2 regions of the Streptomyces sp. NBC_00250 genome follow, and region 1 is predicted to be linked to the other one. Evidence: riboswitches for the same ligand, from Rfam matches in the RefSeq annotation. Region 1 holds a riboswitch; the other holds the start of a gene.
The links. A riboswitch is a leader RNA that binds a small molecule or an ion and turns the genes downstream of it on or off. The one in region 1 is predicted to bind S-adenosylmethionine.
Positions count from the first base shown of each region.

Region 2: it holds a riboswitch for S-adenosylmethionine, as region 1 does, so the genes downstream of both, thrC (threonine synthase) here and OG259_RS29885 (aminotransferase class V-fold PLP-dependent enzyme) in region 1, are expected to answer to the same signal.

Region 1 covers NZ_CP108088.1:6,597,445-6,601,781, reverse strand. Annotated here, with positions in the region: gene OG259_RS29885 (aminotransferase class V-fold PLP-dependent enzyme) at 1-1,231, opposite strand, end outside; SAM riboswitch class IV at 1,476-1,592, opposite strand; gene trpD (anthranilate phosphoribosyltransferase) at 1,681-2,745, opposite strand; gene qcrB (cytochrome bc1 complex cytochrome b subunit) at 2,877-4,337, opposite strand, start outside.
Region 2 covers NZ_CP108088.1:4,241,748-4,246,084, reverse strand. Annotated here, with positions in the region: gene OG259_RS19065 (DUF7927 domain-containing protein) at 1-1,428, opposite strand, end outside; gene OG259_RS19060 (glucosyl-3-phosphoglycerate synthase) at 1,506-2,474, opposite strand; SAM riboswitch class I at 2,624-2,768, shown strand; gene thrC (threonine synthase) at 2,762-4,072, shown strand; gene OG259_RS19050 (MoaD/ThiS family protein) at 4,087-4,337, shown strand, end outside.

The DNA.
Region 1 (4,337 bases):
ACTCGCCCGGGTCCTGCGGGTCGCTGCCGAGCAGCGTGCGGACCAGCGGGTGGGCGCAGAACAGACCGTCGCGGACGCCGATGCCGTACTCGGCGGAGAGCGCGGCGGCGAAGTGGGAGCTGTTCCAGCCCTCCACGACGAAGGAGATGACACCGACGCGGGGGGCGTCGTCGCCGAACAGCGAGAGCACCTTGACCTCGGGAACCTCGGCGAGACCCTCGCGGACCTTGGCGATCAGGTGCTTCTCGCGGGCCACGAGCCCCTCGAAACCGGCCTCGGCGAGCGCCTTGCAGGCGGAGGCGATGGAGTACACGCCGATGACGTTCGGGGAGCCGGCCTCGTGCCGGGCCGCGGTGGTGTGCCACTCCACGTCCACACCACCGTCGGCCCGACGCGCCACCTTGCGGGAGGCGCCGCCGCCCGCGAGGTAGGGCTCGGAGTCCTGCAGCCAGTCGGCGCGGCCCGCGAGGACGCCCGAGCCGAAGGGCGCGTACAGCTTGTGCCCGGAGAAGGCGATCCAGTCCACGTCCAGCTCCTGCACGGAGACCGGGTGGTGGGGCGCGAGCTGGGCGGCGTCGAGCACGATCCGGGCGCCGTGGGCGTGGGCGGCGGCGGCGAGTTCCTTCACCGGCCACAGCTCACCGGTGACGTTGGAGGCGCCGGTGACGCAGACCAGGGCGGGACCGTACGGGTCGCGGTCGGCGAGGGCGCGCTCCAGGGTGGCGACGGCCTGCTCCGGGGTGCGCGGCGCGTTGAGGTAGGTGACCCGGGCGTCACGCCAGGGCAGCAGCGAGGCGTGGTGCTCGGTCTCGAAGACGAAGACCTGGCAGTCGGCGGGGAGGGTGGCGGCGAGCAGGTTGAGCGAGTCGGTGGTGGAGCGGGTGAAGACGACCTGGTCGCCGGGGCGGCAGTCGAGGAACTCGGCGACGGTGACGCGGCTGTTCTCGAAGAGGTCGGTGGAGAGCTGGGAGAGGTAGCCGGCGCCGCGGTGGACGCTGCCGTAGTAGGGGGCGTACGCGGCGACGTCGTCCCACACCCGCTGGAGGGCCGGGGCGCTGGCCGCGTAGTCGAGCGCGGCGTAGGTCACCTCGCCGCCGGTGACGAGCGGGACGGTGACGTCGCGGCCGAGCACGGGCAGCGGGGCGTCGCAGCAGGGGTCGGCGGACTCGGCGGCGGTCTCGACGACAGCGGTGGCGGTGGCGGTGACGACGGCGTCAGGGCGTGCGGACATGGCGGTATCTCCCGGCGGGCGGTGCTGAATGGCTTCGGTGATCCCGTACGCGGCCGGACATGGCGGGGTACGGGTGATGCCTCGGAGGACATGGGAGGGCACGGAAGTGCACGCGGGTACACGGGTACGCGGAAGTGACCCTGATCCGATGATCCGAGGGTGAAGAAGGGGCGTATTCGCCCTATCGCATTCGCTTGCTCACGGAAAAAGCTCCTCGAGAGACCAGGACCCCTGGTGTTCGAGGGGTCCGCGCTTGCCGTAGACCTCGCTGCCTACGGCCTGGTCATCACCCGGGGCACCCCGCCACGGACGGAGGGTTGCCGGACAGCAAGCCGGGGCCAAAACGCTGTCACTCGTGACCTGTAGAGCATCCTGCCACATGATCGACGAAGCGCAAGACCCCGGTCCGCATACTGGACCGGGGTCTTGGGCATACGACGTGCGAGGGATCAGGCGTTGCTGGCGGTGATCCAGCGCTCCAGGGCCCGGCGGGCCTCGCCGGAGTCGATCGCCTCCGCGGCCTTCTCGATGCCGACGCGGATCTCCTCCACCAGGGTGCCCTCCCCCGGCGTGAGCGCGGTCAGCGCCGCCGCCGAGTTGAGCAGCACCGCGTCCCGTACCGGACCGGTCTCCCCCGCGAGCAGTCGGCGGGCGACGTCGGCGTTGTACGAGGCGTCGGCGCCGCGCAGGGCCTCCACCGGTACGAGGTCGATGCCGACGTCCCGAGGATCGAAGGCCTCCTCGCGTACCGAACCGTCGCGGACCACCCAGACCCGCGAGGTGGCGGTGGTGGTCAGCTCGTCCAGGCCGTCGTCGCCGCGGAAGACGAGCGCGGAGGAGCCGCGGTCGGCCAGCACCCCGGCCATGATCGGAGCCATCCGGGCATCGGCCACGCCGGTCGCCTGGGCCTTGACGCGGGCCGGGTTGGTGAGCGGACCGAGGAAGTTGAAGGTGGTCCGGATGCCGAGTTCCTTGCGGGCCGCGGCGACATGACGCAGCGCCGGGTGGAACTTCACCGCGAAGCAGAAGGTGATCCCGGCCTCCTCCGCGACCTCGGCGACCCGCTGCGGGGTCAGCTGCAGATTGACGCCCAGCTTCTCCAGGACGTCGGAGGCGCCGGAGGCGGAGGACGCGGCCCGGTTGCCGTGCTTGACGACCTTGGCACCGGTGCCGGCGACGACGATCGCGGACATCGTGGAGATGTTGACGGTCTTGGCGCCGTCGCCGCCGGTGCCGACGATGTCGACGGACGGGCCGGGCACCTCGATCGTGTTGGCGTGCTCGTACATGGTGCGGACGAGGCCGGTGATCTCGTCGACGGTCTCGCCCTTGGCGCGCAGGGCGACCGCGAAGCCGGCGATCTGGGCGTCGGTGGCCTCGCCGCGCAGGATCCGGTCCATCGCCCAGGCGGTGTCCTCGGCGCTCTGGTCGCGGCCGGTCAGCAGACCTTCCAGTACGACGGGCCAGGAGCGGCCCGCCGACGTAGGTCCTCCAGCGGGGGTCGCAGCGCTCATGGCAGCTCCTGGTGAGTCCGTAACGGCTAGGGCTCCACCCTATCGACCCCCGGGGACGGCAAAGAGCCCCGTCCATCGAATGGACGGGGCTCCCGCTGTGGCGACTTCAGAAAGTCGGAGGATCCAGGTGATCAGTGGTGGCCGTGGCCGCTCTCGATCTCCTTGTACTCCTCCACCGTGGGCTTGGCGATCTGGTTGTCGTCGCCGTAGTAGCCCTTGTTGAGCTTGACCCGGAGCTTCTCCATGCGCCCGATCTTGCGCTCGACACCGTTCTCGTCGACGGCCGGCGGAAGCTCCGCGGCCTCGTACTGCTCGTGCGCGGTGAGGCGGTGCCTCTCGCCCTGGCTGAGCGGCTCGTGGATCTCGACGAACTCACCGTGCGGCAGGCGCTTGATGATGCCGGACTCGCGGCCGTGCAGCACCTTGTCCTTGTCGCGGCGCTGGAGGCCGAGGCAGATCCGCTTGGTGACGACGAACGCGATGACCGGGCCGACGAAGAAGAAGATCCGCACGAACCAGGTGATCGAGTTGAGCGACAGGTGGAAGTGGGTCGCCCAGAGGTCGTTTCCACCACCCACCAGCATGATCATGTACGCGGTGATCCAGGCGACACCGAAACCGGTGCGCGTCGGAGCGTTGCGCGGGCGCTGCGCGATGTGGTGCTCGCGCTTGTCGCCGGTGATCCACGACTCGATGAACGGGTAGACCGCGATCGCCGCGAGGACCGCCGGGAAGACCGCCAGCGGGATCATCACGCCCAGGACCAGCGTGTGGCCCCAGAGGTTGATCTCCCAGCCCGGCATGACACGGATCAGACCCTCGGCGAAGCCCATGTACCAGTCGGGCTGGGCGCCGGTGGACACCTGGTCCGGGCGGTACGGGCCGATGGCCCAGATGGGGTTGATCGAGGCGATCGCGGAGATGACCGCGATGACACCGAAGACCAGGAAGAAGAAGCCTCCGGCCTTGGCCATGTAGACCGGCAGCAGCGGCATGCCCACGACGTTCTTGTTCGTGCGGCCGGGGCCCTCGAACTGCGTGTGCTTGTGGAAGAACACCAGGATGAGGTGGGCCACCACGAGGCCGAGCATGATGCCGGGCAGCAGCAGGATGTGGGCCGAGTAGAACCGGGCCACGAAGTCGCCGCCGGGGAACTCCCCGCCGAACAGGAACATCGACAGGTACGTGCCGATGACCGGGACGGACAGGATCGCGCCCTGCATGAAGCGGACACCGGTGCCGGAGAGCAGGTCGTCCGGGAGCGAGTAACCGGTGAAGCCGGTGAACATGCCCAGGAAGAACAGCAGGAAGCCGAACAGCCAGTTGATCTCACGGGGCTTGCGGAACGCACCCGTGAAGAACACGCGCATCATGTGCACGAACATGCCGGCGAGGAAGATCAGCGCCGCCCAGTGGTGGATCTGCCGGATCAGCAGACCACCGCGCACCTCGAACGAGATGTGCATGGTCGAGTTGAACGCCTCGGACATCAGCTGTCCCTGGAGCGGGACGTACGGTCCGACGTACTCCACCTCGTTCATCGACGGGTGGAAGAACATCGTCAGATAGACGCCCGTCAGGATGATGATGAG
Region 2 (4,337 bases), 2.4 Mb from region 1:
CTTCCCGTCGCCCGTCGGCGGGTTCTTGATCTTCACCGAGTAGGTGACGGTCACCGCCTTCCCGGCCGGGACGGTGCCCACGTACCCGATCTTCGGCGCCGTGTACGTCGCCCTGCCCAGGGTCGTCTTCACGTCGCCGTTGTAGTCGGCGTCGTCGAGGTTCCCGGCCAGATCGTCGCTGAACGCGGCGTTCGGATAGTCGAGCGTGCTGATGTTCTTCGCGGTGATCGTGTACGTGAGGGTGTCGCCCGGCTTCACCGTGCGCGGGCTCGCCGTCCTGGTGATCTCCAGGTCGGGGACCGGTACGGAGAAGGCGAGCGCGGAGGGCACGTAGGTGTCGCCGCGGGTGGTGAAGGTCAGGTCGGCCGAGGTCGCGCCCTGGGGGATGGCGCCGTCGGGGATGTCGAAGGCCTTGGCGTCGATGCTCAGGTTGTTGATCAGCTTGGGGGTGACGGCGCCGTCGTCCTCGCTGACGAAGAAGTTGCGGGTGTTGCCCGTGTGGGCCTCGGTGACGTTCTTGCCGTCGACGAGGAAGGTGTCCCCCGGGGTGTTCCGGTCGCCCTCGTACGCGGTGATGCCGGCCCGCACCTTGCCGCCGCTCCGGTGGAAGCCGTCCACGGTGATCGTGGTGGCGGGGGAGGTCGAACGCTGCAGGACATGGCCGCCGTACACGTACACGGTGCGCCGCTCGGGGGCGTGGACCGGATCCGGGCCGGGGAACTTGTGGACGACGGTCAGCGACCAACCCGCCACGCAGCCCTTGCCGTCGGGCGCCCAGATGTTGCCGACGGCCACCTGCGCGTCCGTCCCCGAGACGCCCGCGAAGGCGGCGGTCACGTCCGACTCGCCCGTGTAGTAGTGCGGGCCGTTGGTGTCGGCCGGGTCGGCGACCATGCTGTCGATCGAGACCGGGGCAGCCGCGGCCGAGCCGACCTTGATCAGCGGGGTGGTGGTCGTCGGGTCGCCGGGCGAGGGCTCGACATCCGTGCCGGAGATGTCGCAGCGCTTCAGCCGCGCCCCGCTCGGACCCTTGTACGTGCCGTCGTTGCCGCCCCAGAAGAGCCGGGCGTATGCGACCTCGGCGCCCGCCGGGATCCGCACGTGGCCGGTACTGGAGCCGTATCCGCCGCCGGTGCCGCCCGCGTCGATCCGCCGCATCACGAAGGTGTTGTTGTCGTCCGAGCCCTGGCCGCTCGCCGCGGTCGCACAGCGGGCGGCCAGGTCGGCGGGGGCGGCCGGGCAGCCCATCACCGTGTTGCCGATCGTGGTGAAGTCGCCGTACAGCGACTCGTCGTACCGCTTGCCGAAGGGCTCGACCACATCCGCCGCGGCCGGCCCCGCCGCGGTGAAGGCGAGCGAGCCCGCCGCCAGTCCTGCGGCCGCGACGACCGCGAGCACCCTGCCCAGGTGTTGTTGTCTGAAGCGCATAAAAGGGCAATGTAGGCAAAACGGATCATCATGCGGCGTTACGCCACGCGGTCGGGCCATGCGGTCAGGCCGTCCGGTCAGGCCACGCGGCGGTGCGCGTACTCCGCGATGTCGGCCATCGGCGGCCGCTCCTCCGTGTCCACGTCGTACGTCCGCGGCTCGAAGCCCTTCTCGCCCCGCTCGAACTGGGTCAGCCGCGGCCGCACCAGATGGCCCCGCGAGAGCCGCAGCTGCGCCGTCCGGTAGATCGCCGCCGCCATCCGGCCCAGCGCGAGACCGTCCTGGTGCCGGTGCTTGCGCACCCCCACGTCCACCTGTGCGAGCGCGTCCAGACCCACCGTGTGCAGGGCGTCCACGAGCAGCCCCAGCTCCACTCCGTAACCGACCGGGAAGGGCAGCCGTTCGAGCAGCGAGCGGCGGGCCGCGTACTCACCGCCGAGCGGCTGCACGAAGCCGGCCAGCTGCGGCCAGTGCAGATTCAGCAGCGGGCGCGCCACCAGCTCCGTCACCCGACCGCCCTGGCCGGCGGTCTTGCCGGAGGCGAGCCCGTTGAACTCGGGGCCGAAGGGACGGTCGTACATCGCCTTCACGAAGTCGACGTCCGGATCGGTGAGCAGCGGGCCCACGATCCCCGTCACGAAGTCCGCGGAGAAGTCCCGCAGGTCGGCGTCCACGAAGCACACGACGTCCCCGGTGGTCACCATCAGTGACCGCCACAGCACCTCGCCCTTGCCCGGCACGGCCGGTATCCGCGGGAGTATCGCGTCCCGCGCGACCACCCGCGCCCCGGCCGCCGCCGCCACCTCCGCCGTACGGTCCGTGGAGCCCGAGTCGATCACCACCAGCTCGTCGACGAGCGGCACCGCCTCCGACATCAGCTCGCGCCGGATCACGGCGACGATGTCACCGACCGTCGCCTCCTCGTTCAGCGCCGGCAGGACGACGCTGACCTTCGTGTTTCGCTTGGCGGCGAGGATTCGCTCCAGCGGCCGGTCCTCCACGGACCAGGACCGCCGGTCCAGCCAGCGCTCCACCTCTTCCAGCACGTGATCTCCATCTCGCGGTTCGGACGGCCGGTCCAAGCGTCCGGGCCTTCGGTTACAGTCTTGAACAACGCGGATGCCCGATGCACGTCGGGGTGCCGCCCGCGCCGGAGCGCAGGAACGAAAGTTCACCGCGCTTCACAATCGAATACCGCTCATCCAGAGGGGCAGAGGGAAACGGCCCGTTGAAGCCCCGGCAACCCTCCAGTCGGTTACTCGTCCTCCAGCGAGGCTCCCGGCTAGGGAAGGTGCCAAATCCGTCTCATGGCGAAAAATTCGTCATGGGAAAGATGAGGAGAAAGGGCCTCGCCTCCATGGCTGTACAGACTGTTACCCCCGCCACTTCGGTCGACCTCGGTCCCGCGTCCGGGCTCTCCTGTCGCGAATGCGGTGAAAAGTTCGCACTCGGCCCGATCTTCGCCTGCGAACTCTGTTTCGGACCGCTCGAAGTCGCGTACGACCTCCCCACCGGTGACCCCGAGGCACTGCGCAAGCAGATCGAGGCCGGCCCCGCCAACATCTGGCGCTACGCCCCCCTGCTGCCCGTCCCCGCCGACGTCGCCGACAAGCCGAACCTGAACCCGGGCTGGACCAAGCTCGTCCAGGCCGACAACCTCGCCCGCGAGATCGGCGTCGCCCCCGGCAAGCTCTTCGTCAAGGACGACTCGGGCAACCCGACCCACTCCTTCAAGGACCGGGTCGTCGCCCAGGCCATCGAGGCCGCCCGCGCCTTCGGCTTCACCACCCTCTCCTGCTCCTCCACCGGCAACCTGGCCGGCGCCGTCGGCGCCGCCGCCGCCCGCGCCGGCTTCCGCTCCTGCGTGTTCATCCCGCACGACCTGGAGCAGGGCAAGGTCGTCATGGCCGGTGTCTACGGCGGTGACCTCGTCGCCATCGAGGGCAACTACGACGACGTCAACCGCTTCTGCTCCGAGCTCATCGGCGACCCGCTGGGCGAGGGCTGGGGCTTCGTCAACGTCAACCTCCGCCCGTACTACGGCGAGGGCTCCAAGACGCTGGCGTACGAGATCTGCGAGCAGCTCGGCTGGGTCATCCCCGACCAGCTCGTCATCCCGATCGCCTCCGGCTCCCAGCTCACCAAGATCGACAAGGGTCTGCAGGAGCTCATCAAGCTCGGCCTCGTCGAGGACAAGCCGTACAAGATCTTCGGCGCCCAGGCCGAGGGCTGCTCCCCGGTGTCGGTGGCCTTCAAGGCCGGGCACGACGTCGTACGGCCCCAGAAGCCGAACACGATCGCCAAGTCGCTCGCGATCGGCAACCCGGCCGACGGCCCGTACGTCCTCGACATCGCCCGCCGCACCGGCGGCGCCGTGGAGGACGTCGACGACGAGCAGGTCGTGGCCGCGATCAAGCTCCTCGCCGAGACGGAGGGCATCTTCGCCGAGACCGCGGGCGGCGTGACGGTCGGTGTCGCGAAGAAGCTCGTCGAGAACGGGCTGATCGACCCGAACCTCACCACCGTCGTCCTCAACACCGGCGACGGACTCAAGACCCTGGACGCGGTGGCCGACACCTCTCAGGCGACCGCCACCATCCGCCCGAGCCTCGACGCGTTCCGCGACGCCGGCCTGGCCCTCTGAAAGGTTACGAAGACATGGCCGTGAACGTCCGCATCCCCACCATCCTCCGCACCTACACGGGCGGTCGGTCCGAGGTCCAGGCCGAGGGCGCGACCCTCGCCGAGGTCATCGCGGACCTGGAGAAGAACCACACGGGCATCTCCGCCCGCGTCCTGGACGACCAGGGCAAGCTGCGCCGCTTCGTCAACGTCTACGTGAACGACGACGACGTCCGCTTCGAGCAGGGCCTGGAGACGGCCACCCCGGCCGGCGCCGGCGTCTCGAT